Regions from separate parts of the Pseudoalteromonas sp. 68 DY56-GL68 genome, predicted to be linked through region 3. Evidence: predicted binding sites of a transcription regulator. Region 3 holds the regulator's gene; each other region holds the start of a gene.
What was found. The regulator FliA, encoded in region 3, starts transcription of late flagellar genes. The targets are predictions, from matches to a motif close to CTAAAGNTNNNNNNNNNNNNGCCGATA.

Region 1 (10,241 bases), on a different contig from region 3:
CAGCTTGACGCATTTGAGTTTGAACAAACTCAAAATGTTGATCAGCAACTCAGCGCTCTTCAGGCTAATGGTCTAGCAGATATTAAAATCTGGATGCGCTAAATAAAAATGCCTTATCTAGGGCTAGATAAGGCATTGGAGGCCAACCAAGGCGCTTGTTACCTAAACGCCTATTGATGGTTTAGTGGTTAAGCCAAGCTGGTAAAATAGCCACCGACTCAGGCGCTGTAAATGAGTAGCTGACATCTGCAGCTATATCGCCTCCGGGGCTATTTAAAATATTATCGAAACGCATTACTAGACCGTTTGATTTCTCAGCAACATAGAGATGGCTGCCTGTGTACATAATATCTACAGGGTTACCAAGCTGACTAGCGGGGCCTGCGATGTTAACGCTAACGTTGGTTAAACCACTTGCCATTGAAGCATTATTTATCACGTAAATTTTACCGTCTGTTGCATCCGCAGCACTGCCTACATCAGAGATAATTAACGAGTCACTGGTTGGATCGTAGTCTATGCCGTGAATGTTTGTTGGCGCCACAAATGCAGTACCACCCGATGCAGGAGTAATTAAGCGATCTTCACCGGAAATAGTTGTCATGCCCGCTAGCCATTTGCTTTTAACTTCATCGAATACTGCAACCGTCCCATTGGTCAGTGCAACAAACGCTTTATCTGTTGCAGGGTCATAGTCAACATCCCAAGGGCGTGCACTAGCACTAGGAGTCAGTGTCATGAGTGGGCTTACATCACCTGTTGCGCAGCTTGAAAATATCAGCACCCCAGGTGTAGTTGGATTGAATTCTGCAACAAATACCATGCCAGCATCAGATGCTACATCAAGCCCCTTCGGTGAAATAATACCGGTATTTGCGCCGGTAATTAATCTGTCTTGAGCCATTGAAAAACTTTCGCCATCACGAGAAGTCGCCACTTTAGTTGAAATTGCAACGCCGCCAATTGACGTGCTTGCATTATCAAATGTGGCATAGCTGGTTCCTGATTTGTCGAATGCAACACTTTCAATGGTTTGGCTTGCATTATAAGTCGCAAGCTCGGCTGTTAAAGGAGCATTTAAACGACTAATTTGCCCTGTAGTAGGGCCTGCAGTCCCTGGGTTACTGCTGACTGCAACACCAAGTAGTGGCATATTTACCATGATACTATCTGAGCTATCTTGCATATCGTTATGCATGATGGTTTCTGTAATTGATTCTGGTTTTGTGGTCGCAGTGACTAAGTCTGGCGAAATATCACCGCTTGGGCCTGCAAATATGTTACTAAAGACCAGAACTGCGTCATTTGATTTTTCAGCGACTCTTAAGTCACTTCCTGTGAGGCTTATATCAACTGGGTTACCTAGCATAGACATAGGCCCTGCAATATGACGATCTACCGCGACCATGCCACTGGCTTGTGATGCATCAGAAATAACAAAAATTGCACCATCTGTTGCATCTGATGCACTGCCTACATCAGAGAGTACTAAGGTGTTAGTTTGCATATCAAGCGCGATGCCATGAATGTTGACTGAAACTTTAGCACCATTGTCATCGCTAGGTGTAATTGTTCGGGCTGGTGTTGCGACAAAGCCACCACTGACGTAATTGTCATAAACTGCTACATCACCATTAGTTAGTGCAACGTATAAACGATCGTTGTCATCGTCGTAGGTTAAGTCCCATGGTTTTGCAGCTGTGATTGTTGTTGCAAGTGGGGCCACATCACCTGCAGCTTCTTTACCGAATACAGTGACTTGCATCGCATTAAAATCAGCAATCAGCACCAAGCCATGCTTGTGAGATACATGAATACCCTTAGGGTTGACAAGGGTTGTGTTAGTACCGCTTATCATACGATCAATACTGCTGTTGTAGCTGCCATCGCTACGACTGAGCACCTGACATACGGTGCTTAACGAGCCATTACCAGAATCCGCTGCTTGCACTAAATTACCTAGGCTATCGAATGCAACACCTTCGTTGGCGCCGCTATTAAACGTACTTAATTTAGCCGCATTTTGATCAATCAAGTTGACTGTGCCTGCGTTATCAGCGCCATTGTTAGCTAGAATAAAGGTGGCTGCCGCAAAGCCTGGCGCACCATTTTGCCCATCCATTCCATCCGAACCATCTTGTCCTGCAACACCTTGTTGACCTGCTGCACCGTCTTTACCATCATCGCCACTGCAGCCTGCAATACCAATCGTAACAGCGAGTGCTAAGGCCGAAATTGTTAATTTCATAAGTTTAGATTGAGTGTCGATTTGTTCTACTGCTAGGTTGTTTTTAAACGCTTTCATTTGTTCATACCTTCTCTAATATTCCATCAAATGTGAACAGACATCGGTTTTGCTTAGCACAGCTTAAAAGCATATTACTTGCTCACGGGTTAACCTCATTGAATAAACGAAGAAGGGGTATGATTGGATGCAGAAAAATTAATTATTTTTCAATTTTTTTGGATGTGATTGTTCTATAAATAAAAAAAGGAGCTCTATGCTCCTTTTTGTAAATTAATGTCAGGCTATGAATGCGTTGATACTGGTTACTATTCCTTGGGGATCTAATCCCATTTCTGCATGCATCTCTTGTTGAGTGCCATGCTTAATGAATTCATCAGGAATACCTAAGTTTAATATTTTCACATTCGCTTTAGCGGTTGCTAAATACTCATTTACTGCAGAGCCAGCACCGCCAGCAATGGCGTTGTCTTCTAATGTCACAAGTATATCGTGCTCTGCGAGTAAGTCATCAATAGCGTGTGTATCAAGCGGCTTAATAAAACGCATATCAAGTAAGCTGGCGTTGAGTTCTTTTGCCGCCAGTTCAGCGTTTTCTAGTAATGTACCAAACGATAAAATCGCCACTTTACTGCCTTTGCGTATAGTGCGTGCACGGCCTATTTCAATTGCGCTCATTTGCGTTTCAACGTCACAATTGCCCGCACTGCCACGCGGGTAGCGAACAGCCACTGGTTGATTACATTGGTAACCAGTGTAAAGCATTTGTCGGCACTCATTGGTGTCGCTTGGTGCCATGATAATCATGTTCGGTATGCAGCGCATAAAGCTTAGGTCGTAGGCACCTTGGTGAGTTTCCCCGTCTGCGCCAACAATACCTGCACGGTCAATGGCAAATAAAACAGGAAGGTTTTGTAGTGCCACATCATGAATGAGCTGATCATATGCACGTTGTAAAAAGCTTGAGTAAATGGCAACAACTGGTTTTAAGCCTTCACATGCTAAACCTGCTGCCAGTGTTACTGCATGTTGCTCCGCTATAGCAACGTCAAAGTATTGCTCGGGGTATTCTTTCGAAAAGCGTACCATGCCTGAGCCTTCACGCATTGCTGGGGTAATCGCCATCAGCTTGTCGTCTTGTGCAGCCATATCACAAAGCCAGTCACCAAATACATTAGAGAATGTTGCGGCTCCTGGTTTTGATTTGGGTAGTTTTGACATGCTCGGATCAAATTTTGGTACACCATGGTAGCCAATAGGGTCCGCTTCAGCAGGTTTATAACCTTTCCCTTTTTGCGTTTTTATGTGCAGTAATTGTGGGCCTTTAAGGTTACGCATATTGCGTAAGGTATCAACCAACATATTTACATCGTGCCCATCAATCGGGCCGATATAATTTAAACCCAGCTCTTCAAAGAAAGTGCCAGGGATGACCATACCTTTTAAGTGCTCTTCCATGCGACTTGCAAGCTCTTTTACTGGAGGCAAGCCTGATAGCAGCTTTTTGCTGCCTTCACGGATGTTGGTATAAAAACTACCTGATAAGATTCGTGCAAAATGATTGTTCAGTGCACCCACGTTTTCAGAAATCGACATTTCATTATCATTTAAGATAATTAATACGTTAGGGTTTACATCACCCATGTGGTTCATCGCTTCGAATGCCATACCTGCGGTAATCGCACCATCACCAATAACAGCTACGGTTTTTCGATCTTTACCTTCTTTTTCAGCGGCAATGGCCATTCCTAGCGCGGCTGAAATTGATGTACTTGAGTGACCCACACTAAATGTGTCGTACTGGCTTTCTTCGCGAAATGGGAAAGGGTGTAAGCCGTCTTTTTGACGAATAGTATGCATCTGGTCACGGCGACCCGTTAAAATTTTATGTGGGTAGGCTTGATGGCCTACATCCCAAACGAGTCGATCAGAGGGCGTGTTATAAACATAATGCAGAGCGACAGTTAATTCAACCGTGCCTAACCCTGAGGCTAAATGACCACTACTTTGCGAGACTGAGTTAAGCAGGTACTCGCGTAACTCTTTACTAAACGCAGGTAATTTATCTTGCGCTAAATCACGCAGCTGTGCTGGCTCGTCAACCAAACTTAATAATGGATACTTGCTACTATCAAGTGTCATGATTTTATATACATCCTTCGCTAACCAGAGTGCATTATAGCTTATTGTGACTCTGATTTTTTAGTTATTTTGTCGTTGTTTTACGCATCAATATTTGCGTTCAACAATATAGTTGGCAAGCCTTGCCAGTTCACTCGTATCGAAATTAATCGCCTCTAAAGCTTGATGTGCTTGCGCGAGTAAATCTTGCGCTTTTTGCTTTGCGCCATCCAGTCCTAAAAGAGCGGGGTAGGTTGCTTTATTTGCTGCAATATCTGACCCTTGCGGTTTGCCAAGTGTTTCTGTATCTGCTTCGACATCTAGGATATCGTCTTGTACCTGAAAAGCCAGACCTATCGCTTGTCCAAACAAATTAAGCTGTTTTAATGTGTGTTCGTCACACTGATTGGCACACAATGCACCTAGGGTTATTGCACAATTAAGCAGTGCCCCTGTCTTCAGTTGGTGAATACGCTCTAATTGTTCGACACTGATTTCATTATTCGTCGCACTAATGTCAAGCGCTTGACCACCTACCATACCTTCAATACCTGAGGCTTTGCTTAATGAGGCGATCATTTTTATTTGCTGCGCTGGCGGTACAGAAAAAGGATGATTGGCAATTAAGTCAAAGGCAAGTGTTTGTAGTGCATCACCTGCAAGAATAGCGTTTGCTTCACCATAAACTATATGGCAAGTAGGGCGGCCACGTCGCAGATCGTCATCATCCATTGCTGGTAAGTCATCATGAACTAGTGAATAGCTATGGATACACTCAATGGCTGCTGCAAGAATATCGAGGTCTTTTTTCTGTGCCCCCATCATCCTACCTGTTGCATAAACAAGGTAAGGACGTAATCGTTTGCCGCCATTTAACACGCCATAATGAGTGGCTTCTTTTATTGTTTGTTCGGTATCTAAAGGCTGATCAAAATAGTGATTAAGTGTTGCTTCAACATCATTGCGAGCATCTTGCAGTTGGTCTATTAATTGCACTGAAATTAGTCCAAATTTGAATCGAAATTGCTCAGTGGAGCTTGGCTATCGTTACCCATAAGTATGGCAACTTTTTGTTCTGCTTGTTGTAGTTTACCTGATGAGGCATTAGCTAATGCAATACCACGTTCAAACTGCTTAAGAGATTGCTCTAATGACAAGTCACCCTGTTCCATTTGTACAACAATATTAGATAATTCATCCAAGGCTTCTTCAAAGCTCAAGTTTTCTGGTTTCTTCGCTGCCATAGTGGCCTCACTAGCTGATAGAAAGTGAGGCCAATTTTAGGGGGAATGCTAAACTAGGTCAAAGAATGATGTGTTTTTTTACGCATAAAGCAACGCCAATATGCTATTTTTACGCTTTTAGACACAAGATAAACTTGTAGCTTGAGAAACTTACATTAAAATAAAATTAATTCATTTAATGATTTAAGTATTTCAATTGCTTGCCGATAAGCAGTTAATAATAAAAATTTGATGCCTTAGGGTATCGTGCAATTGTTCCTCTGGAGGGGTATGTGGATTTAGCAACCATAATAGGTATTCTTGGTGCCATAGGCTTAATTGCTATGTCGATGGTGTTAAGTAGTGATGGCCAAGTTGCAATGTTTTATAACACCCCTTCGGTGGTCATTGTATTTGGCGGCTCTATTTTCATTGTGTTGTCAAACTTTACTATGGGTCAGTTTTTGGGCATAGGTAAAGTTGCCGCGAAAGCTTTCATGTTCAAAATAGAATCTCCAGAAGAGCTAATAGAGAAAGCTGTAGAGTTAGCTGATTCAGCACGTAAAGGTGGTTTTTTAGCACTCGAAGAAGCTGAAATTCCTAATGGCTTTATGCGCAAGGGCGTTGATATGCTCGTCGATGGTCATGACGCCGATGTGGTTCGTGCTACCTTGCAAAAAGATATCGCACTTACTGCAACTCGTCATGAACATGGCGCGGGACTATTTAAATCGTTAGCCGACATAGCTCCTGCAATGGGTATGATAGGCACGCTAATTGGCCTTGTTGCCATGTTATCAAATATGGATGATCCTAAAGCTATCGGTCCTGCGATGGCCGTTGCACTATTAACGACATTATATGGTGCTTTCTTAGCGAACGTGGTTGCTATTCCAATTCAGGTCAAACTAGAGCTACGTAAAGACGAAGAGGCTCTTAATCAACGCTTAATTCTCGACGCAGTACTAGGTATTCAAGACGGTCAAAACCCGAAAGTAATAGAAGGTATCTTGAAAAACTACTTAGCAGAGTCTAAACGAAAAGTGGATACTGAGGAGTAAGCATGTCTGATCAAGAGTGCAAATGTCCACCTCCGGGTTTACCAGCTTGGATGGGAACCTTCGCAGATTTAATGTCACTGTTAATGTGCTTCTTTGTACTCTTGCTTGCCTTTTCTGAAATGGATGTTCTTAAGTTTAAGCAAATTGCTGGCTCAATGAAGTTTGCTTTTGGTGTGCAAAACAAAATTGAAGTAAAAGACATCCCAAAAGGAACTTCAGTAATAGCCATGGAGTTTACGCCAGGTAAACCCGAGCCTACGCCTATCGAAACAATTCAACAACAAACGGTTGAAATGACCCAGCAAATGTTGGAATTCCAAGCCGGTGATGAAAGCTCAGCAGGTGGACGTCAAGAGCAGCGTGGTAACAAGCGTGGCGGTGAGTCTCAAAGTACAGCGCAAGAACAAGCGATGGATCAATCTATTTCCGCTGCGAATCAAGAACAAACCAACGAGCTTGTGAAGAAAATTGCGCAACAACTTGAACAACAGATTATTGATGGTGCGATTGAACTAGAGTCTTTAGGCCAGCAAATTATTATTCGTATTCGGGAAAATGGCTCATTTCCTTCAGGGAGTGCGTTTTTACAACCTAAATTCAAACCAATTATTCGAGATATTGCAACCTTGCTAAAAGACGTGCCTGGCGAAATAACGGTATCTGGTCACACAGATGATTTTCAGGTTTCCAATGAGTTATATACCAATAATTGGGATTTATCTTCAAAGCGTGCAGTTGCAGTTGCAAGTGAAATGGAAAAAGCCCCAGGTTTCGATAAATCGAGAATGGTCGTAGTGGGCCATGCTGAAACGAGGCCACTTGTTCCCAATGTTACCGATGAAGATAGAAAGCGTAACCGTCGCGTCGAAATCTCAATTATGCAAGGCAAGGCGCAAGAGTCGGATCCTATTGATGTAAGACCCTAAATCAGTTACAGTTACAATTAGTTAAAGAATGTAATGGGTATAAGAATGAAAAAGCTTGATAAATATTGCTACCTGCCAGGTAACGGTGATGGTAACGATGGTAAAACAGAAAACTGATTAAGGTCGCTACTTGTGCCGGATTGGTTTAACTCTTTTATTGTTATATTGAGTAATAGCTGGGTGTTCATTCTGAGCCCAGCTATTTTTGTTTTTTATATCAGAAATGATTGGCTCGCCTTTAGGTTTTCTGTAATAACCGCTAGTTTTTTTCTATATGGCACTCTTATCCATTCAAGCCTTAGCGAGTTTGATGACATCTTTGTTTGGCGTTACGTCGTATGGGCATTTAATGACATAGCATGGATGGCCATCATTGCTTATCTTGGTATAAAAGATAAGGTTTATCTTTGGCAGAGCGTGCTAGGGCAGTTAGTTGTTGTAATGGCACCCATATTACAACTATTTCGCGTAATTGATATTCACTTATGGGATTTATCGTATAGCACATATATGTATAAAACCTTACTCCCTCTTATTAATATAGGCACTGTAGTTGTATGTTATTTGCCTATGATTTACTTATTCACCCGTCGCAATAGGCTCGCCGACACCATTCCTAAGTAAAAAATGCTGTGTTAGACTACTGTTTATAAAAACAGTATTTAGTGTTGCGTTATGAAACTTTACATTGCCGAAAAGCCGTCCCTAGCAAGAGCCATTGCTGATGCATTGCCAAAACCACAAAAAAAGCAAGATGGTTATATTGAGCTTGCTAATGGTGATTGTGTTTCTTGGTGTATTGGCCATTTGCTTGAACAAGCTGAGCCTGACGATTACGACGCAAGTTTTAAAAAGTGGCGATTTGAGCACTTACCTATCGTGCCTGAACAATGGCAGTTAAAACCTAAATCAAAAACACGCAAACAACTCACCGTATTAAAAAAGCTGATTAAGCAAGCGAGTATAATCGTCCATGCCGGTGATCCTGACCGTGAAGGACAGTTATTGGTAGATGAAGTAATTGAACAGGTAAAACTAAGCCAAGCTAAAAAACAACAAATCCAGCGGCTCTTAATAAGCGACTTAAACTTAAGTGCAGTTAAAAAAGCGCTGAATAATTTAAAGTCGAATCGCGATTTTATTCCTTTGAGCGTATCAGCCTTAGCTCGCTCACGTGCCGATTGGTTATTTGGTATGAATTTAACGCGAGCTTATACGCTTGCTGGACAAAAAGCAGGGTTTGGTAATGTGTTGTCTGTAGGTCGTGTTCAAACACCTATTTTAGGGCTAGTTGTAAATCGCGATAATGAAATAGCTAACTTTGTAGCAAAACCTTTCTACGAAGTTTTGGCTCATCTTGAAACAGAGCAGCAACAAACATTCTCTGCTAAGTGGCAACCAAGTAAAGCATGCGAGCCCTATCAAGATGAAGAAGGTAGAGTATTACATAGAGGGCTTGCTGAAAATGTTGTGTCACGAATAACTAATCAACCAGCTAAGGTGGTTGAGCTTGAGCAAAAACAAAAAAAACAACAAGCCCCATTGCCTTATAACTTATCTGCTTTACAAATCGATGCAGCAAAAGCGTTTTCAATGCCAGCACAAAAGGTGCTCGATACCTGTCAAAGTTTGTACGAACGCCATAAGTTAATTACGTATCCTCGTTCAGATAATCGCTATTTACCAAAAGAACACCATAAAGATGTAACGAGTATTATTGCTGCAATTGCTAATAATGAAGGGCAAAGTAGTGAAGCTTGTAAGCAAGCTGATACCAGTAAGCGGAGTAAATGTTTTAATGACAGCAAAGTTGCAGCTCACCACGCTATTGTTCCTACCGAAAAACAACTTCGCTCAGCATCATTAAATAGTGATGAACAAAAAATCTATCGATTGATCTGTCGTCATTATTTAATTCAGTTTTATCCAAGCTATGTGTTTAACGAAACCAAAGTAACGGTTGAAATTGCGGGTGGTCTTTTTAAAGCTGCTGCTAAGCAAGATATTAGCTTAGGGTTTAAAACATTAATGGGCAAAACAGAGTTAAAAGATGAGCAAACCTTACCTGCACTTGAAAAAGGTCAGCCGCTGCATTGTAATCAAGGTGAAGTGATAGACAAAATGACCACACCGCCAGCGCACTTTACTGATGCGACCTTACTAAGTGCTATGACAGGCATCAGCCGATATGTAAAAGACTCTGAAATTAAAAAGATCCTCAAAGAAACGGATGGTCTAGGGACTGAGGCTACACGGGCAGGCATTCTTGAGCTTTTATTCAAGCGCCGCTTTTTAGAGCGTCAAGGTAAAAACATTTTAGCTACAGCAACAGGTAAAGCACTTATTAGCACTTTACCCGAGCAGCTTGCTAGCCCTGACTTAACAGCTAAGTGGGAAGCATCATTAGGGAACATAGCTGAACAGCATATGAGTTATCAGCAGTTTTTAACGCCATTACTGACTGAGTTACATGCTTTAGTCGATCAAGCCAAACAGTGCGACAGTCAAGTCTTTGCTCAATTACCAAAAACGCCGCAAAAGCGACGTTTTAAAAGAAAAGCTAAGCCCAGAGCTAAATCAACCTAAACTACTGTTTGTTGAATAGGGCAACCGCGGCATTACTCATAGCTGTAATACCCGTAGGAAGTGCTTTTTTGTAATCAGG
Region 2 (10,241 bases), on a different contig from region 3:
AGCAACTAGTCAATTATTGGCGTTCTTTAAAAGAGCAAGAGCAACAACTTGTGATGATTGCCGGTGCTGTTTTTGTTATTTTTGTATTAGTGATGGGTATTTTTAGACCCCTAAACAATGCAATAGAAAAAGCAGAGCAAGACAACATAAAGCAGCAAGAATTGCTTGCTTGGGTTGATGAGAGCATCATTAAGCTTAAAGCCAGTGGAAGTGCTCGTGTAACCAATGATCGCAGCTTAAGCCAAATAGTAAATAGTACGCGTAATCGCTATCAAATCACTATTAGTAAAATGCAACCAAACGATAACTCGCTTCGTTTGACAATTGACTCTGTTGAATTCAATAAATTAGTTGAATGGCTTGATGAGCTTGTTAATTCTCAAGGAGTACTTATTGAGAATTTGGATTTAAGTAAAGATGATAAATCAGGCTTTGTTCGTGTAAGTCGGTTGGTATTAGAGAAGTAGACGATGAAGAAAACAATTTTATTAGTCGCCATTTTTTTACTGTGCTTTTTGGTCTTCACTATAGTGAAAACACCGGCTGCTGTAGCGCTTGATTTAGCCGCTCCATACCTACCTAAACAATTACAACTAGGTAAAGCCAGCGGTTCATTATGGGATGGGCGTGTCATGCAAGCGCGTTTTGAAAATGAACAACTGAATAATGTGCGTTGGCAGATTTCGGGCTGGTCACTCTTTAGTGGCAAGCTCGTTGGTACAGTGCGCTTTGGTGATCCTAGAGACAAAGCTGATATCTCCGGTCGTGCTGACTTTTCATATGGTTTGTTTAACCAAGCCATAGATATCAAGAATGCAGTTTTAAGATTAACCGTTGAACGTGCAATGGCGCGTTTACAATTACCACTCCCTGTTAGTGCGCAAGGGCGTGTAATTGTTGACTTAGATGAGTACAGTTCAGGTCAACCGTACTGCGATACGTTAGCAGGTGAAATAGCGAGTCCAAACATTGATGTCAAAGGATTAAATGGCTGGTTTAGTGTTGGGCCTTTAAGTGGTCGTTTAAGCTGTAAGTCTGGTGATATCGCTGTACTAGTTGACCCTGAAAACCGCTTAGGTTTAGAAGCGGATGCAACGTTAAAAGCGAATCTAGACTTTAAGGTTGCAGGGTATATCAAACCAGAAGCAAGTCTTCCTAAAGAAGTACATGATGCAACTAAATTTCTTGGTCGCCCTGATAGTGAAGGTCGTTACCCATTAAATTTCTAATTTAGGTAAATAGTAGAAGTAATATGCAAATTCCTGAGTTTTCACCTGAACAAAGCGTGTTATTAACACACTTTCTTTCAGAGCAAAAAAGTGCCCTGTCTTTAGCGCAAACACAAGGCTACTTATTTGCTGTTATTTGTGCGCCAGAACCTCTTGATGTCCATCAGTGGCTCGAACAGGTTTGCCCAGGATGTGATGGGCAAATGGATGAACAGGTGTTGTTTGCATTTATGGCATTGTATCAGCAGATCAGTGAGCAGGTTTTTGGAACTGGGTTTAGTTTGCCTGTCAGTTTGCAGGTCAATTCAAAACAGCAACAATATTTGGATATTCAAGAGTGCCAGCATTGGAGTCAAGGCTTCTTACTTGGAGCAAAAGACTATATTGCTAAATTATTAGCGGCGCCTTTGCTTAGTGAAGAGTTTAAAGCCGCACTAGATACCGCTCATCAAAGTTTAGGCTTTTTTAGCTTATCGCAATTAGATATTGCCGCAATTGCCAGTGAATATGAACTAACAGAGGGGCAGCTTTGTCAGCAACAATACGAGTTGATGGGGGAGTTTGCAGCGGGCTTTGCTGAGTTAATTGAGGTGGTTGCTATGAACAGTCAGCTGTACAATGATGAGGGTTGGAATTAGGCTAACTACCTAATTCCAAAATAATATCAGTACAACCATTTTTGCAGCGTACAACGCCTTTTCCTGGTTGGTCTGTTTGCAAATCAAGGGTAAGAACACCTTTGCAGGTTTCACAGTATAGTGTTCGTCCCTTAGCTAATTTTTTTAGTAAGTTACGCTGCTTTGCAAATGAATCACTGGCTTTTTTATTCAGAGTCGAAAAATCCATCACTTATTTAGCCTTTCTTTCAATGCACTTGAAACAATACTACATACATTCTCTAAACGCTCACCATAAAAGTAGATGTTGATATCTTTCTCTCGGCAATAGCGTAGGTGAAATACCTGCAACTTCTCATCGGTTATGAATGTTTCTTCGACGTATTCCTGCTCAGAAGCTGACAAATTTAGTTGTGACTTAATATTATTTTTTGCCATGTTTGCGGCAGGGCTTCTGTTGACTTTGCTAGCATTGGAAAGAAAGCCAATGCCATCACCGAGTAGTTTCTCTCTTGGCTCTTTGATCAACGGGTGATCAATAGTGAATAATGCTAAAATTATAAGCACTAAAATGAGAAATTTTTTCATAGCACAACAAACTTTGATCTGAATGAATAAGGTATGGTTGCAAGTTTAATAAAATGGCCAATTTAAAAGCAAGCAGATACGATGAAATAATTTAAGCAGACATATTCGTGATCAATCCCTGAAATTTTTTAGAGATTGAGTATAATGATTTTGATGAATTGGAAATTTCAGAAATCTTTGAACGTAATGAGATGCATTCTAATTTATTCACGGATTGTCTATATCTGTAAACTACAAACATAATGTTTGAGTATTTATTTCCTAGTGGCGTTGAGGAATTTTAATGGATAAACAAATTAAGGTTAAAAATATCCCAACGGAAGTAAAGATCCAGAAACCGGAAAACGCTTCCCTTGATGATAGATTTAACCCTCGCAACCGAATATACGTAAGAGCTGTTTCCGGTTTACATCAACTATTGAGACAGCGTATTGGCTTTATTGGCATGCTTGCTTTTATGTTGCTGCCTTGGATTAACTTTCAGGGTCAACAAGCGGTATTATTTGACCTTGTTGGTCAAAAATTTAATATTTTCGGTTTAACCCTATGGCCTCAAGACCTTACTATTTTAGCGTTTATCTTGATGTTAGCAGCGTTTGCTTTATTCCTAGTGACGACCTTTTACGGGCGAGTTTGGTGTGGATACACATGTCCACAAACGGTTTGGACATTTATTTTTATTTGGTTTGAAGAGAAGTTTGAAGGCACAGCTAATCAGCGAAAAAAACTCGATCAACGGCCAATGGATTTTGACAAGTTCTGGCGAAAAACCGCAAAACATAGTAGCTGGTGGCTATTCTCATTCTATACAGCTTTGACTTTTGTTGGTTATTTCACACCGATAAGAGACTTACTTCCTGACGTATTTACACTCGATGCAACGGCTTACTCCTATGGCTGTATTGCCTTATTTGCGGTATGTACTTATGGGAATGCAGGCTGGATGCGCGAAATTATGTGCTTACATATTTGTCCATATTCACGTTTCCAATCGGCTATGTTCGATAAAGATACTTTCACGGTGAGCTATGATGAAGCTCGTGGTGAAAACCGAGGCCCTCGCTCACGTAAACAAGACCCGAAAGAGTTGGGACTGGGTGACTGTATAGATTGTAACTTGTGTGTACAGGTATGCCCAACGGGTATAGATATTCGTAACGGTCTGCAGTATGAGTGTATTAACTGTGGTGCTTGTATTGATGCGTGTGATGGAGTTATGGATAAAATGAATTATCCAAGAGGACTCATTTCCTACACAACAGAACGTAACTTAGAAACACCTGAAAATAAAACACATGCTGTACGTCCTAAGTTGATAGGTTATATGGTAATTCTTGTTGTTTTAACAGGAGCACTGGTTGCAAATATTGCGATGCGCAAGCCGATGGAACTCGATATTATTCGTGACCGAAATCAACTTTATCGCGTTGACTTTAATGGCTTGGTAGAGAATACCTATACACTTAAAGTCATCAATAAAGCACAGTATGAGCAAACCTTTAATATTGCTGTAGAAGGGTTAGATAACTTTGAATATATAGGTAAACAAACATTTACTGTTCCTTCTGGGGAATCATACAATGTGCCTCTATCTTTAGTCGTCGACCCTTATGATTTGAAAAAGCCTATGACTAAGTTTGAGTTTGTACTTTCTGTCGATTCAGAGCCTGATGTGCAGATTTCACAGCCCAGCAACTTCTTTAAGGGACAATAATTAAGTACACTGAGCACATACAATAAAAAGCGGGGTTTTCCCGCTTTTTTTATATAATGGGACGTTATGAGTAAATTTAGTTTTGTCGACCTTACGCCAGATTCAATTTTAGATGCCGTAGAAAGTATCGGAATTTACGCAGAGTCAGGGCTATTGGCTTTAAATAGCTACGAAAATCGTGTTTATCAGTTTAAAGCTGAGGATGGTTATCGTTATGTTGTTAAGTTTTACAGGCCTGAACGCTGGACTAAGGAGCAAATACTTGAAGAACATGCTTTTGCGTTTGAACTCGCGGAAGCTGAAGTGCCTGTTGTTGCGCCGGTTTGTAGAGAAGGTGAGAGTCTCTTCGAACATAATGGATATTTGTTTGCATTATTCCCAAGCGTAGGAGGGCGGATTTTTGAAGTTGATAACTTAGATCAACTCGATGTCCTTGGGCGCTTAATAGGGCGGATGCATCAAACTGCAAAGGCACAATCCTTTTCTCATCGCCCTGAAATTAGCTGCGAAGAATATTTACAGACAGCGAAAGTTCATTTGCAAGCGAGTAACTTAGTGCCTATGGCCCTTGAAAATCCGTTTTATACTATTTTGGATTTGGTTATTAACGAGACGACGGCTCAGTATAAAAATGTTGAAACAACCCGCCTGCATGGTGATTGTCACGCTGGCAATATTCTTTGGTCAGGTGATGCACTTATGTTTGTAGACTTGGATGATAGTCGTCAAGGTCCTGCCATTCAAGATTTATGGATGATGTTAAGTGGCGATCGTAATAACCAACTGTTACAGTTAGATACCTTAGTTGCGGCGTACGAAGAGTTTTGTGATTTTGATCATAATCAGCTTAAACTCATCGAACCATTACGTGCCATGCGAATGGTGCATTATATGGGGTGGCTAGCAAAACGCTGGGATGATCCTGCATTTCCACGGAACTTTTCTTGGTTCGCAGAAGACAAATACTGGGAGCAACAAATACTGGCTCTAAAAGAACAGCTTGCGGCATTACAAGAAGCCCCGTTAAAATTATTACCATAAATTTTAAAAAGATAAGTAAAGACGAGAAAACAATGTTTAAAAAATTAAAGTTAAGTCTACTCATTCTATGTTTACCTTTTGCTGCATTTGCGGCTGACTTCAAAGCAGGTAACCAGTATGAAGTATTGAAAGTTGAAAAAAGTGCTACCCCGCAAGTGACAGAGTTTTTCTCTTTTTATTGCCCACACTGTTTTAAGTTTGAGCCAGTGGCTAAAGCATTGACCGCAGCGCTGCCAGAGGGCACTGAGTTTGTTAAAAACCACGTTAACTTTTTAGGTGGGGTGTCAAAACAAACACAGAGTAACCTAAGCTATGCTTACCTTATTGCTAAGCAACAAGGAAAGGGTGAGCAAGTAGCAGATCAAATTTTTCATAGCATCCATGTTCAACGTGCGCCACTACAAAATATTAAAGATGTGAAAGCATTACTTGCAACGAACGGTATTAGTAATGAAGTATTTGATGCTGAAATCGCAAGCATGCCAGTAATTAGTGCAGAAAAAGCGATGCAAGACAAACAAAATAAGTATTCACAAATCGGTGCACTAACAGGCGTACCAACATTTATTGTAAATGATAAATATAAAATAAACTTAAACACCATCAAGAGCCAAGAGCAGCTTGATGAGCTGGTTAAGTTTTTACTAGAACAATAATTTTGGAGTGTAGAAGTAATGATTAAGTTAGTTAAAGCCACCTTATTGGCGATGACATTAGGATTGGCAGCGAATGCAGCGGCTGCACAATATGAAGAAGGTAAGCATTACGAAGCATTTGATGCGCGCGCTTCTAAAAAGCCTGAAGTAAAAGAGTTTTTCTCATTTTATTGTCCGCATTGTAATAGCTTTGAATCAATCGTTGCACAGCTAAAGCCGCTTTTGAATGACGGTGTTGCTTTTAAAAAGAGCCATGTAGACTTTTCAGGACCTCGTGATCCAGAAATTCAGTCTATGTTAGCCCAAGCTTATGCAACTGCGGCTGTGTTACCACAAAAAGATGCTTTAGTGGCTGCTGTTTTTAATCATATTCATGGTAAACGTGCACGAATCAATGAATTAGCAGATATGAAAGATATCTTCGTATCACAAGGCGTAACGGAAGCTGATTTTGATAAATACTACAATAGCTTTTCTGTACGTACGATGGCATCAAAAATGAAACGCGATCAAGAGTACTACAAACAAAAAGGCGCATTAAAAGGTGTACCAACATTCATTGTGAATGGTAAATATCGTTTAATTTTAGGTGCTGAGTCAGGTATCAGTGATGCAAAAGGTATGGCTGACCTTATAAACTATTTAGCTGATAAATAATATAAGCAAAGTATATTAATAAGCTCCGCTCGCGGAGCTTTTTTATTGGTGAAGAACATATGGAAAAAGTTTTAGTATCAAGCTGTTTACTGGGGAGTCCTGTACGCTACGATGGCCAATCGCAAAACCTATTACACCCTGGGTTAGAATCACTCAAACAACAAAAAAGGTTAGTTTCCTTTTGTCCCGAAGTGGCTGGTGGTTTACCTATCCCAAGGCCGCCCGCTGAAATTAAAGAAGATCGAGTGTTAACGAAAGATGCTGAAGATGTCACTGCTGAATTTATCGCAGGAGCAGAACAAGCCTTAAAAATTTGCCAAAAGCATAAAATTCGTTTTGCTTTACTAAAAGAATCCAGTCCATCCTGCGGGCGTAACACTATCTATGATGGCAGCCATACAGGGCATAAAGTTATAGGGATGGGTTTAACCGCACGGTTATTACAAAGTAATAATATAGAGGTGTTCAGTGAAGAGCAATTGCCAGCGCTATTTGCAGCACTGGCAGAAAACTGAACTTATTTACGTTGTAAAAATACACCAGACTCAATGTGATGCGTGTATGGAAATTGATCAAATATAGCAAAGCGTTTAACTTCGTGTGTTTTACTAAGGTGTTCAAGGTCGCGTTCAAGCGTATCTGGATTACATGATATATAGATAATATTGTCGTAATTGGCTACGAGATCACAGGTGAGTGTATCCATTCCTGCACGGGGTGGATCAACTAAAATACTCTGACAATTATAACTTTTCAGATCAATGCCTTCTAAGCGAGAAAACGTGCGTTCACCTTTCATAGCTTGCGTAAACTCTTCACTCGACATGCGAATGATATCTAAGTTATCCACTTTATTTTGTGCAATATTATATTGTGCAGAGTAAACAGATGATTTAGAAATTTCAGTTGCGAGTACACGATCAAACGAGTTCGCTAAAGCAATCGAGAAGTTACCATTACCACAGTATAGTTCGAGTAAATCATTCTCTAATGGCTCACAAAGTGCTTGTGCCCATTCAAGCATCTTAATATTTACTTTGGCATTTGGTTGGGTAAAGCTATTTTCTACTTGTTGATAAATAAGCTCTTTACCATTAACGTTTAGGCGCTCTACGACGTAGTCATTACCAATCACTTCTTTTTGTTTACGTGCGCGGCCAATAAAGTCGATGTTAAATTGTGTACTGAGTTTTGCTTTTAGTGCTTTAATTGCCTCTAACCATTCATCACATAAGGGCTTGTGATACAGCAAACTGACAAGAATCTCACCACTTAAAGTTGATAGGTAATCGATTTGAAATAATTTGCGGCGTAGGATTTCACACCCTTTTAAGTTTTCAATCATCGCCTGCATAACTTCACCGACTAAAGGCGCAGCAGGGTCAAAGCTCTCAACGCGAATTTTCTCTTTGGTTTGTTGATCAAACATAATATGAAATAGATCATCACCTTCATGCCACACGCGAAACTCAGCTCGTTGACGGTAGTGAATTGGATCAGAGCTAAATACTTCTAACTTTTCAACACCGAAACGTTGAAACTGTGAAAAGATGCGCTGCTCCTTTTCACTTAGTTGTGCATCATATTGAGTTGTATCAATTTTTATAACCGCCATGGCTGATTACCTTTTATCTCTTAGCTTTATATCGGCGCTATTGTAGGGGGCATAGAAGATTTGTCTAGTTTTGTTACTTATTTTTGGTGTTGTTTTTTTATACAGAAAACTTAAGTTTTCTAACTTTTAGCCGATAATGAGGTAATCATCACATGGAGTCGGATCATGAAAATTGGCAACCAAGGCTATATGCCTAATACAAACGTAAATAAGTACAATGGTAAGCAACCATTGCAGCAGCCTACAATTCAAAGTGCTCATGATAGCTATCAGCAAAAAGGGCGAGAGTTAGCTGCCAAAGTACTCGGCGATAAACTTGCCGCTGAGTTAGGGTTACCTGTAGTAGAAGAAAAAAAAGATAAGCCCCTGTTTGACTTTGAAGCAATCGTTAAGAATGTACTTGATTTTGTTGGCGGCGCTATTCGCAAAGCAAAAGCGGATGGTGCAGATGACGAAAAGCTTAAAAGTATGTTAGGTGAAGCCCGAAAAGGCGTTCAAATGGGAGTTGATGAGGCTTATGAAGAGCTGAAAGGTTCAAATCTACTAAATGATGATATTGAAGAAGGTATTGAGAAATCAAAAGAAGGTATCTTCAATGGTATAGATCAACTTGAGGAAAGTCTTTTTAACCCTAAGCCAGCTTCTGTATCGGTAAGCCAAGCACAGTATGTAAGTTTACGAAATAATGCTGAGTATACATTCACGACAGCAGAAGGCGATGAAGTGAGTATCAGTTTTGCAGATGCGTATACTAGCCAATCTGCCAGTGCTTATAGTAAGCGTGGTGGAAATGAAGCATTTGTAAGTGAGTCATCACAATCTCGTGAGCTTTCATTTTCGATGTCAGTGAATGGTGAATTAAATGAACGAGAGCAAGAAGCAATTAATGCGCTTATGGAAGATTTACAAGGAGTGAGCGAGACCTTTTTTTCTGGTTCATTAGATGAAGCTTTTAAAGAGGCGCAGGAACTTAATTTAGGTAATGAGCAGCTTGTTGCCTTTTCTATGGATCTTAGACAAACAAAGACCGTTGCAAGCATAAAAGGCTACGAACAAGTCAGACCTACTCCTGAAAAAGATGTGGCAGAAAAGATAGCACCATTTAACGATGACTTGAAAGAAACCTTGAATAAGGCAAATGAACTTGGTTTACAAAATCAACTTGCCGGTATTTTAGAGTGGTTAAATCAAGATAAAGAAGAAGTGAGCAAGTTAGTTGATTATACCAAGACTATGCTTGAGCAGATGAATAAGATCAACGCAGATATCGAAGAGCTAAAAGCGTAAGCTTTCTTTTTAAATAACTGCATGGCAAACTGCTGACCTTTGATTTTCAGGGGAAAGTAGTTTGTCAGCTCATATCATGGTATTTGATTCAGGTATTGGAGGCACTACTGTACTTGAGCAAATTCAACAACTGCTACCTGAAGCCACTTATAGTTACTTTATGGACAATGCACTATTGCCCTATGGTGCTCAACCGCCGCAAAAGATCATTCAACGCTTACTGGCTTTAATCCATTTCATTGAAAGTAGTGCATTGAAAGTTGATATCTTAGTAATAGCCTGTAATACAGCTTCGACCTCTGCACTCAACATCATTCGCAAGCACACTCATATTGAAATTGTAGGTGTGGTACCTGCAATTAAACCCGCTTGCTTAATAAGTAAAACAAAACATATCGGTCTACTTGCCACACCTGCAACTGTAAATAGTCATTACACTAAAGCACTTATCAAAGAACATGGTAAAAATACTAAAGTGAGCTTATATGCTTCAACTAAGCTGGTAGAATTAGCTGAAACATTGTTTCATACTCATTCATTATCTAACTATGAGTTTAATGAAGAAATAGCCTCACTTAATATTGCTGATGATATTGATGTACTTGTGTTAGGTTGCACACATTTTCCTTTATTAGCAAATACATTAACGATGCGCTTTGAGAAGCCGGTAAAGTTAATTGATTCCGGTAAAGCGATTGCCAATAGGGTAAGTAGCTTATTAATGAAACATCAATTTGACTTATCAATAGATACAAAAAAGCCGCTGCGTTATTACGCAACGGCTCCTATTGATGCTTCGCAATTAAGCATCGAGCTTATAGAGTTGACTGATCAGAC
Region 3 (10,241 bases):
TTGCGCGTGGTAATTCGAATGCCACCGTGAGGTAATTGGATCACTTTAATCGTGTTGTCATTGCTTGGCAACTCAATTTCTGTACTCTCTTTTACACTAGGATTAGCCTGCTCATTGGTATCCTGCTGTGCTTGTTCTGGTAAACCATATTTAGAAAGAGCCACAACGACTTTACGGTTTTCTGCACGCCCTTGCTCTGTGTCATTACTAGAAAAGGGTGAGTATTGACCATATCCCTCAATGGCCATGCGAGCAGGGTTTATTCCTAGCTCTTCAAGCTCAACCAATACTGATGTTGCTCTTGCGACCGACAGTTCCCAGTTAGATCGAAATATTTCATTACGAATACCTTCGTTATCGGTATAACCTCTTACACGAATGTAATTATCTACAGGAGCGATAATATCTTTAACTAATGCAACAACTTGTTTAGCACGTTGTTGAGCAACAGCACTTCCCGATGAAAACAACATGCCTGAACTTAATTCAATTATCAGCCAGTCTTGATTAAGCTCAAGGTTTGCCTCTCCATTACGGATCTCATCAATCAATGCTGATTGTAGCTTGCTAAGTAAACTATCTAGCGGTTTTCCTAAATGCTTTTTTTCGATATTACTGGTATCAGCTTGCCCATCGATTAATTTAGGTCCTTGCTCTTCTTTAAGTATACTTTCGCCATATAAAACGTCACTTTCAGGCGTAACGCGGTCAGTTAAAATGCCAGTACCGTGTATCCCAGTTCCAGCCTGCTGATGAGTACGCGCTGATTTATCAAATACTTGCTCTAGTGAATCAGATAACACTTGGAAATCTTCATTCTTGCTAATGGCAATTGCATACATGACCACAAAAAAGGCAAACATAATGGTCATGTAATCAGCATAAGAAACAAGCCAACGCTCTGTATGTTGGCTTTTTTGAATTTTATGACGCATGCGACGGCGCATCATAGGAATTACTCGCGAACTAAGCTTGGACGCTCAACACGATACGCCTCAAGTTTGAGTTCAATATTTAACGGACTTTCACCTTGAGCAATAGCTATAATCCCTTCTGCAAGTAATTCGTGGTACAGCATTTTTTGTTCAATTTGTTGCTTTAATTTATTTGCCATTGGTAAGAAAAGTAAGTTTGCTAAACCAACCCCGTAAATGGTCGCAATAAATGCTGTCGCGACCCCTGCTCCAAGCTTTTCAGGATCAGTTATAAATTGCATTGCTTGAATAAGCCCAAGTACCGCACCTAAGATACCAATGGTTGGACTGTAGCCACCCATGGCTTCATATACACGGCTCACTTCCATTAACCTTTCACGCTCGAGCATTAAGTCGATTTCAAGTGTGTCTCTAAGCTTAGTTTCACCGGCTCCATCAACTAACATACTTAGCCCTTTTGCCGCATAAGGATCGTGATGTGCTAAGGACTCGTCTTCAAGCGAAAGATACCCCTCTTGGCGCGCTTTTTGAGACCAACGCTTCACCTGCTCAATGGCTGCATCTATATCGTGATAAGGGGGGAAAAATACCCAATGGCTAATTTTTACTGTTTTAGAAAATACACTGCTTGGTGTTTGTAACATTACAGCGCCTAAGGTACCACCTAGCACGATAATCAGTGCGGGGCCATTAAATAGAGCGCTTACCACCCCACCTTCAAGCGCATAACCAAAAGCAATGGCGCTAACAGCAACAATTAAACCAAGAAACGACAGTTTATCCACAACCGGTCTCTCGTGTTAAACGTGCAGCAACGTCGTTAAGCGCTAAGCTCTCACTAGCAAGGCCTGCATTGGCAACGGCTTGCGGCATACCATAAACAACACTGGTTTTTTCATCTTGCGCCCATATCGTCGCACCAGCTTGTTTTAACATACGGGCACCATCTCGACCATCAGCCCCCATACCAGTAAGTACAACTGCCAATACATCACCACCAAATGCTTTAGCAGCACTTGCAAATGTTACATCCACACTCGGTTTGTATGTAATGCGAGGACTATCATCCTCGAAAACACGTAATGTTCGAGAGCTTCCACGCCCTTCTACCAGCATTTGCTGACCACCCGGTGCTAAATAAGCGGTGCCTGGTACTAATCGGTCGCCTTGTTGCGCTTCTTTCACTTTAATTTTACACAAACCATTTAGTCGCGCAGCAAAAGCAGGTGTAAATGCAGCAGGCATATGCTGAATCAGCAAAATAGGGTGCGGAAAATTAGCTGGCAATTGAGTTAATATGGTTTGTAAAGCAACAGGGCCCCCTGTTGATGTACCAATTGCGACAACTTGATACTGCTTGCCTGAAGCTCGCACATTGCTCGTCGATGAAGCCGGAGCTGGTGCTGGGCGGCTGAAACTACGATCAGGCTGAACAATACCACCGCTTCTTGTGCTTGTAGATGCAGGACTAGGTGGCGGAGCAGGACGTGTAAAACGTGAAATGCGACGGCGACCAATTTCTTTTACTTTATTTTGTAAAAGTGCGATTGCATCTTCATTATTTCGAGCGATATCTTCAAACTTTTTCGGTAAAAAGTCCAAAGCCCCCGCATCAAGCGCGTCAAGTGTTGCTGTTGCACCATCACGAGTTAATGAAGAAAACATTAAAATAGGCGTTGGTGTTGCAGCCATAATCTCTTTGACGGCACTAATACCATCAAGAACAGGCATTTCAACGTCCATAGTAATAACATCAGGCCTAAGCTCTTTTGCCTTATCAACAGCTTCTCTGCCATTCACGGCAAAGCCTACAACTTGGATATTACTATCTTGCTCTAAAATTTCGCTAACACGGCGGCGAAAAAAGCTCGAATCATCGACTACTAATACTTTGACTGCCATTGGCACTCTCTTGTTATGTGTTCAGTGTAAGTGCGCACTATTAATGCGCACTTAGAATAGTGAGTTTAAATAATGCTAGCCAACGTAATGTTTAAGCATGCTTGGCACATCTAAAATAAGTGCAATCCCACCATCAGAGGTAATCGTCGCACCCGCCATGCCTGGTGTACCTTGTAATAAAGCATCTAGCGGTTTGATAACGACTTCTTCTTGACCTATCAATGAGTCAACAACAAAGCCCACCTGTTTTGTACCTATTTGAACAATAACAACATGTCCTTCGGCTTTGCGTTCTTGGCTATTTGCACCTTTCACTAACCAATGCTCTAGATAAAAGAGCGGAATAGCTTTTTGACGAACAATAATCGTCAGCTGCCCATCGACAACATTCGTCTTGGTTAAGTCGAGGTGGAAAATTTCACTAACACCTGCAAGTGGCAACGCAAATGTTTGCTCTCCAACAATAACCATCAATGTTGGAAGAATGGCCAATGTAAGCGGCACTTTAATTTCAAGTACAGTACCGACCCCAAGTTCTGACTGAATATTCACTGAGCCATTTAATTGGGTAATCTTGGTTTTCACCACATCCATACCCACACCACGGCCCGAAATGTCAGAAATCTCTTCTTTCGTTGAGAAGCCAGGAGCAAAAATTAAATTATACGCTTCTGTATCAGATAGTCTGCTAGCTTGGTCATGATCGATAACACCTTTACTGATTGCTATCTTTTTCAGTTTCTCAGCGTCCATACCGGCACCATCATCACGGATGGTAAGTAGAATATGGTCGCCTTCTTGTGATGCTGATAGCGTAACAGTACCTGTACGAGGCTTGCCTGCGGCCTCACGTACATCAGGCATTTCAATACCATGGTCAACTGAGTTACGGACCAAATGCACAAGTGGATCAGCAAGGGCTTCAACTAAGTTTTTATCTAAATCAGTCTCCTCACCAACCAACTGCAAATTAATATCTTTTTTCAAACTACGTGCTAAATCACGAACAACGCGAGGGAAACGGCCAAATACTTTTTTAATCGGCTGCATTCGTGTTTTCATCACAGCACCTTGCAAGTCAGCTGTGACAACGTCTAAATTCGAGATAGCCTTACCCATAGACTCACTATTGGTATTATTAGCAAGACTGACTAAGCGGTTACGAACAAGTACCAGTTCGCCAACCATGTTCATAATCTCGTCAAGACGTTTAGTATCAACACGTACCGTCGTTTCCGCCTGTGGTGCAGGTGCTTTTTTCGCAGCGGCACTTGGCTTAGGCTCTGCTTTAGCTGCAACAGGAGCAGGCTGAGCCGCTTTTGCAGGAGGAGGGGTTGATGGTTTTGCTTGAGGCACTGGTTTACTAGGCTCAGCTTTCGCAGCTTCAGGCGCTTTTGGCTCTGTAGGCTGTGCTGGTGATGAAGGCTCTAATGATTTAGGCGCCGTTCCTTTACCATGTAACTCATCAAGCAGGGCTTCAAATTCATCGTCACTGATTTCATCGTCACCCTCACTGCCAGCAGGCTGTGATGCTGTGCTAACAGGCTTTTCAGCCGACACTTGTTCTGGTGTGCTCGTTGATTTTACTTCACCAAAGCTACCAACTCCGTGAAGTTCATCTAACAAACTATCAAATTCATCATCAGTGATATCATCACTGTCATTACTTACTTTTTCTGCTTCAACAGCTGCAGGGCTTTGCCCTTTACCATGTAGCTCATCAAGTAAGCTTTCAAATTCATCTTCGGTTATTTCATCAATATTTTGTGCATCAGGCTGAGTATCAGCCAAACCACCGTCAAACAACATATCAAATGCAAACGGGTCGTCTTCATCGGTGTTATCCGTTGCCACATCAGCAGTTACTTCTGAGCTGTCGATGAGAGGTTCTTCAACAAGTGGCTCTTCAGGCGCGGTGCTAACAGCCTCTGTTATTGATGTGTCTTCACCAGCAAGTTCTTCAGCGCTTGGTGGGTGACTTAATTTATGAAGGGCTTCAAGGAGGACAGGATCCGCAGGCTCTGGCTGCTCACGATTCTGAATGGTCGTAAACATTTCATTTATTGTATCGAGAGCCTGTAAAATAACATCCATTAATTCAGATGTAACAGTGCGCCCGCCCTGACGTAATAAATCAAAGACATTCTCGGCGCCATGACAAGCATCAACAAGTTCTGTCATGCTTAAGAAGCCAGCCCCACCTTTTACGGTATGGAAGCCTCTAAAAATAGCATTTAATAAATCTTTATCTTCTGGGTTATTTTCCAGTTCGACTAATTGCTCTGACAAAAGCTCTAAGATTTCCCCAGCTTCAACTAGGAAATCCTGTAAAATATCTTCATCGACTTCAAAGCTCATGCAGCTACTCTCCTCTTAGAAGCCCAGACTTGATAATAGATCATCAACTTCATCTTGTCCTGAGACAACATCATCGCGAGACTCTTTATCAATAATTGGCCCTTCAGGACCTGCTAGCGTATCGCTTTGTGCAGGTGCTTGTTCTATGGCCTGTTTTTCTTGTTTTTGATGACCATCTTCTTGACTGCCAAACACAGTTAAAAGATTGATTAAACTGTCTTCTACTTCGCGCACTAACTCGATGACTCGGCGTATAACTTGCCCTGTTAAGTCTTGATAATCTTGTGCCATTAACACATTTGTCATCAAGCCTTGTAGCTCATCTGTTTTAGTTTGCGAGCTGTTCATAAACTTATCTAAGCTATGACATAATGATTTGAATTCACCGAGCTCAATTTCTCGATTCATCAAACGATCCCATGTAGGTTTTATCGTCGCTATATCGTCTGCAAGTTGCTGAGCAATTGGCAAACTTGCTTCCACTGCATCCATGGTCTTATTAGCGGCGCTTTCTGTCATTTCCATGACATAATTTAAGCGCTGTTTAGCGTCAGGAATTGCTTCCGTTGTTAAGCCTGTTAAACGCGTATCGAGATCAAAGTTTTTTAGCGCTTCATGGAGTTGTCGCGTTAATTTTCCGACCTCTGCAAACAACTCTGATTGTTCTTTTGATGCTGTATCAAGTATTAGCTTATCTGCTTTTTCTTGTTCACCATTTTCAAGATACTCAACAAGTTGACGAGCTTGCTCTAAACTTATTTGAGGCGCAGCAAGTGCTGACATAAGCCTCTCCCCTTAGATTAACCTAAACGTTCAAACACTTTTTCCAATTTGGTCTTCAGTGTCGCAGCAGTGAATGGTTTAACGATGTAACCATTAACACCCGCTTGAGCAGCAGCAACAATTTGTTCTTTTTTCGCTTCAGCTGTCACCATCAGCACTGGAATATGCTTTAGGCTATCGTCGGCACGAATTGCTCTCAACAAATCAATACCTTGCATGCCAGGCATGTTCCAATCGGTGACAACAAAATCAAATTCTTGATTTTGTAGCATTGGTAATGCTGTTGAACCATCATCAGCTTCCTGCACATTGGTGAAACCTAAATCCCTTAACAGGTTTTTAATGATACGTCTCATTGTAGAAAAATCATCAACAACAAGAATTTTCATGTTTTTATCCAAAACATCCTCCGGTGAGGTTTGAACCTATATTTACTTACTACTAATTAATCCAGTCATTGATTTTTGCTTTGAGCTTAATCATCGCCTGACCATGTATTTGACTCACACGCGATTCACTTACATCGAGTATGTGCCCTATTTCTTTTAAATTCATTTCATCGTTGTAATACAAAGACAAAACAAGCGCATCTCTTTCTGGTAACGATTGAATAGCCGTTAATAGAGATTGGTTAAACCGTTCATTTTTAACGTTATTAAACGGTTTGTCTAGTGCTAAATCTTGGCCCATTGGTGTGATGACATCTTCATCAACACCTAAATCCTCAATACCCAGTACTCTACTGGAGTTTACATCATGTAAGATATGATGGTACTCATCAAGCGTAATATCAAGTTTTTCAGCAACTTCTGTATCTTTTGGCTCTCGATTTAAAGTACTTTCTAATGAGGCAATGGTTTCAGCAACGAGGCGGGCATTTCGGTGAACAGAGCGAGGCGCCCAATCGCCCCGACGAATTTCGTCAAGCATCGCACCACGAATGCGAATACCAGCGAAGGTTTCAAAGCTTGCCCCTTTGCTCGCATCAAAGTTTTTTGATGCTTCAATAAGGCCAATCATGCCTGATTGAATTAAATCGTCTAATTGAACACTGGCGGGTAAACGAGCAATTAAATGACATGCCACTTTTTTGACTAAAGAGGCATGCTTTTCGACAATCGCATTCAAATTGTTTGCTGATTGATATCCCATCGCTTTATTCACCGATGTTGTCATAGTTAGCCGTTTACTAGTTTTTCAATAAAAAATTCTAAATGACCTGATGGTTGATTTGGTATTGGCCACTTAACTGCTTTTGTTGCTAATGTTTTAAATGCGACTGCTGCTGGCGAACTAGGAAACAACTCAACAATCACTTTTTGGCGTCGAGTCGATTTACGCATATTTTCGTCATACGGTATTGTTGCAACTAATTCCATAGATACATCCAAGAAACGATCGGTTACTTTTGATAGTTTAGCAAACAATTCTTGGCCTTCACGCATACTGCGGACCATATTGGCAACAATTTTAAATTTATACACACCGTGTTCACGACTCAGTACTTTAATGAGTGCGTAGGCGTCGGTAATCGAGGTAGGTTCATCACACACAACCACAACAACATCTTGTGCTGCACGTGAAAAGCTTAATACCATGTCAGAAATACCCGCGGCGGTATCGACAATTAATATATCAAACTCAGTGTTTAATTCGCTAAACGCGCGGATAAGGCCAGCATGTTCAGAAGGACTAAGTTCCACCATACTTTGCGAACCAGAGGTTGCAGGAACTATTTTAATTCCCGCAGGGCCTTCAACAAGGATTTCATCCAGCTCACATTCGCCAGATAAAACATGAGATAAGTTACGTTCAACACGAAGGCCAAGCATGACGTCACAGTTTGCCAATCCCAAATCGGCGTCGAGAACTAATACTCGATTTCCTTGCTGACCGAGTGCAATAGCGGTATTTAATGAAACATTGGTTTTACCCACACCACCTTTGCCGCCAGTCACAGCGATTACTTTAACGCCACTATTATTATTTTGATTCATTTTGCGCAGGCCGCTTGCTTGATCTAATACTGTGTTAATCATACATCCCTACTGTGCTCGACGCTACTGCTTGACGTCGTGAATGTTGTGCTTTTGCTCGTTTTAAATACAATTGTTCAGCCTTTTTCACTAGTTTTTCGGCATTTGCAACACGAATATCCTCAGGAACTCGCTGACCATTAGTAAGATACCCTATCGGAAGGCGATTTTGAATCGCTATGCTAATAATCTCACCTAAACTTAGTGATTCATCTAACTTAGTGAATATACAACCACTTAGTTGCACCTTTTTAAAGTGTCTTACGGTTTCTTGCAACACATTTATTTGTGCTGTAGCACTTAATACTAAGTAACTACGAATATCAACACGCTGATTACGCATTAGTGTATTAAGCTGCTCAGTCAAACGTAAATCACGTTGGCTCATTCCTGCTGTGTCTATTAATACTAGTCGCTTATTACGTAAATGGTATAGCACTTCAGCTAATTCATTTGCATCTTTTACTTGTTTAACACCACAGCCAATAATACGGCCATAAGTAGCAAGTTGTTCGTAGGCACCAATACGGTATGTATCCGTCGTAATTAATGCAACTTTGTCAGCACCGTATTTTTGCGCACCTAACGCAGCAAGCTTAGCAACAGTGGTTGTTTTACCAACACCTGTAGGCCCAACAAGTGCAAACACGCCGCCTTGACGTAAGATTTCGTTATTGGTCGTATGCATTTGGTTTTCAACCATTTGCAGGAGTGCTTGCCAAGCTTGTTGACGTGAAACATCGTCAGGAATAAAACACGCCATTTGCTCAGCAACATCACGCTCAATTCCCATCCCCGCTAAACGGTCAATCATACACGCACGAGTTGGATCACGACGGGCCATATCTTGCTGCATTAATCCCGATACTTGATGTTCAAGTAATTGACGAATCGCATTCATTTCTTCACGCATTGTCGCCATTTCTGATTGATTAGCAGGCGCAGAATTTTTCTGCTCAACAGGCGAATCTAAATCATCAAAGCCTGCATCTAAGTCATCAAAACCTAAGCTATGAGCTTGCGTTTGCACACGAGGTGCAGCTTGTTCTTGGTAACGTGGCTTTTGAGCAAACTCAGGTTGCTGCTGAAAGCTTGACTCTTTAGGCTGATAGTGCTCGCCTGTATCGATACCAGATTGGCTAAACATAGATGCAAGCTCAGGCGAACGAGGGCGTGGGGCTTGACGCTCAAGTAACGCTTGTAGGCTATCAGCAACTTTTGCTTGCGGCTCAGGTTTAGCACGCATTGGTTCAGGCTTTACAAAGTTAGGCTGTGGCGCAGGTTTTGATTGCACTGCTGCGGGCGCGGCTTCGGCTTTTGGGGCTGCTTTGTCGTAATCTACAGCTGCAACGATTTCAACACCGTTAGCGAGCTTTTTATTTGACATAATAACCGCATCAACACCTAACTCATCTTTCACTTCTTTAAGTGCAGTGCGCATATCTTTAGCAAAAAAACGTTTAATTTTCATGGTTCAACCCCTTTACTATCCTATTGTTGGCCTACTGAGCTGACAATCTTAATCTGTCTTTCGTCTGGTACCTCTTGATAAGACATGACCCTTAAACCTGGAATCGTGTACTTAACAAAACGAGATAACACAGTGCGTAACATTCCTGACGTTAACAGTATTGAAGGTTCACCGGCCATTTCTTGGTTTTGATGCGCTTCATTCAATGATTGTTGAAGTCGCTCTGCAAGGCTTGGTTCTATTCCGGCACCTTCGTCACCTGCATTTTGAAGTGACTGATGCAACATCTGTTCCAACTCAGGCGCCAAGGTTATGACAGGGATCTCAGAAGACATACCAACAGCATCTTGAACGATAAGTCTACGTAGTGAAATTCGCACTGCAGCCGTTAGCACATCAGGGTCTTGGCTACGTGGGCCATATTCAACAAGGGTTTGAACAATCGAACGCATATCGCGAATTGCCACCCCTTCATTAAGTAAATTTTGTAGTACTTTTACAACGGTAGTGAGTGGTAGAACGTCAGGCACCAATCCTTCAACAAGACGTGGATGGCTCTTCGCTAACATATCTAATAAGTTTTGTACTTCTTCATGTCCAAGTAGCAAGGCTGCGCTATTCGTGAGCAACTGACTAATGTGTGTAGCAACCACAGTCGCAGAATCAACAACCGTATAACCAAGAGATTGGGCTTCGTCTTTTTGATCTGGCTTGATCCATACTGCATCAAGGCCAAATGCAGGATCTTTTGTCTCA

Region 1: a site for FliA is predicted at 5,793-5,819, ahead of pomA (flagellar motor protein PomA). Genes of this name have one in related genera too.
Region 2: a site for FliA is predicted at 8,227-8,253, ahead of NYF15_RS06635 (DUF5610 domain-containing protein). Genes of this name have one in related genera too.

Annotation. Positions count from the first base shown of each region.
Region 1 is NZ_JAOCZL010000008.1:2,509-12,749, reverse strand. Features, by position in the region: gene NYF15_RS05395 (ligand-binding sensor domain-containing diguanylate cyclase) at 1-102, shown strand, start outside; gene NYF15_RS05390 (hypothetical protein) at 182-2,305, opposite strand; gene dxs (1-deoxy-D-xylulose-5-phosphate synthase) at 2,525-4,387, opposite strand; gene ispA ((2E,6E)-farnesyl diphosphate synthase) at 4,475-5,362, opposite strand; gene xseB (exodeoxyribonuclease VII small subunit) at 5,368-5,610, opposite strand; gene pomA (flagellar motor protein PomA) at 5,883-6,650, shown strand; gene NYF15_RS05365 (flagellar motor protein MotB) at 6,653-7,576, shown strand; gene NYF15_RS05360 (hypothetical protein) at 7,709-8,200, shown strand; gene NYF15_RS05355 (DNA topoisomerase III) at 8,252-10,162, shown strand; gene NYF15_RS05350 (M20 family metallopeptidase) at 10,164-10,241, opposite strand, start outside.
Region 2 is NZ_JAOCZL010000009.1:14,227-24,467, forward strand. Features, by position in the region: gene gspM (type II secretion system protein GspM) at 1-467, shown strand, start outside; gene NYF15_RS06585 (type II secretion system protein N) at 471-1,229, shown strand; gene NYF15_RS06590 (UPF0149 family protein) at 1,253-1,867, shown strand; gene NYF15_RS06595 (hypothetical protein) at 1,869-2,075, opposite strand; gene NYF15_RS06600 (hypothetical protein) at 2,075-2,434, opposite strand; gene ccoG (cytochrome c oxidase accessory protein CcoG) at 2,718-4,148, shown strand; gene NYF15_RS06610 (serine/threonine protein kinase) at 4,215-5,189, shown strand; gene NYF15_RS06615 (thiol:disulfide interchange protein DsbA/DsbL) at 5,222-5,845, shown strand; gene NYF15_RS06620 (thiol:disulfide interchange protein DsbA/DsbL) at 5,864-6,502, shown strand; gene NYF15_RS06625 (DUF523 domain-containing protein) at 6,562-7,017, shown strand; gene trmA (tRNA (uridine(54)-C5)-methyltransferase TrmA) at 7,020-8,117, opposite strand; gene NYF15_RS06635 (DUF5610 domain-containing protein) at 8,283-9,404, shown strand; gene murI (glutamate racemase) at 9,466-10,241, shown strand, end outside; gene NYF15_RS06645 (RNA-binding protein) at 10,220-10,241, opposite strand, start outside.
Region 3 is NZ_JAOCZL010000020.1:198,653-208,893, reverse strand. Features, by position in the region: gene NYF15_RS12765 (flagellar motor protein MotB) at 1-950, opposite strand, end outside; gene NYF15_RS12760 (flagellar motor protein) at 956-1,720, opposite strand; gene NYF15_RS12755 (chemotaxis response regulator protein-glutamate methylesterase) at 1,713-2,837, opposite strand; gene NYF15_RS12750 (chemotaxis protein CheW) at 2,913-5,195, opposite strand; gene NYF15_RS12745 (protein phosphatase CheZ) at 5,211-5,978, opposite strand; gene cheY (chemotaxis response regulator CheY) at 5,996-6,379, opposite strand; gene NYF15_RS12735 (RNA polymerase sigma factor FliA) at 6,420-7,130, opposite strand; gene NYF15_RS12730 (MinD/ParA family protein) at 7,157-8,017, opposite strand; gene flhF (flagellar biosynthesis protein FlhF) at 8,010-9,485, opposite strand; gene flhA (flagellar biosynthesis protein FlhA) at 9,506-10,241, opposite strand, start outside.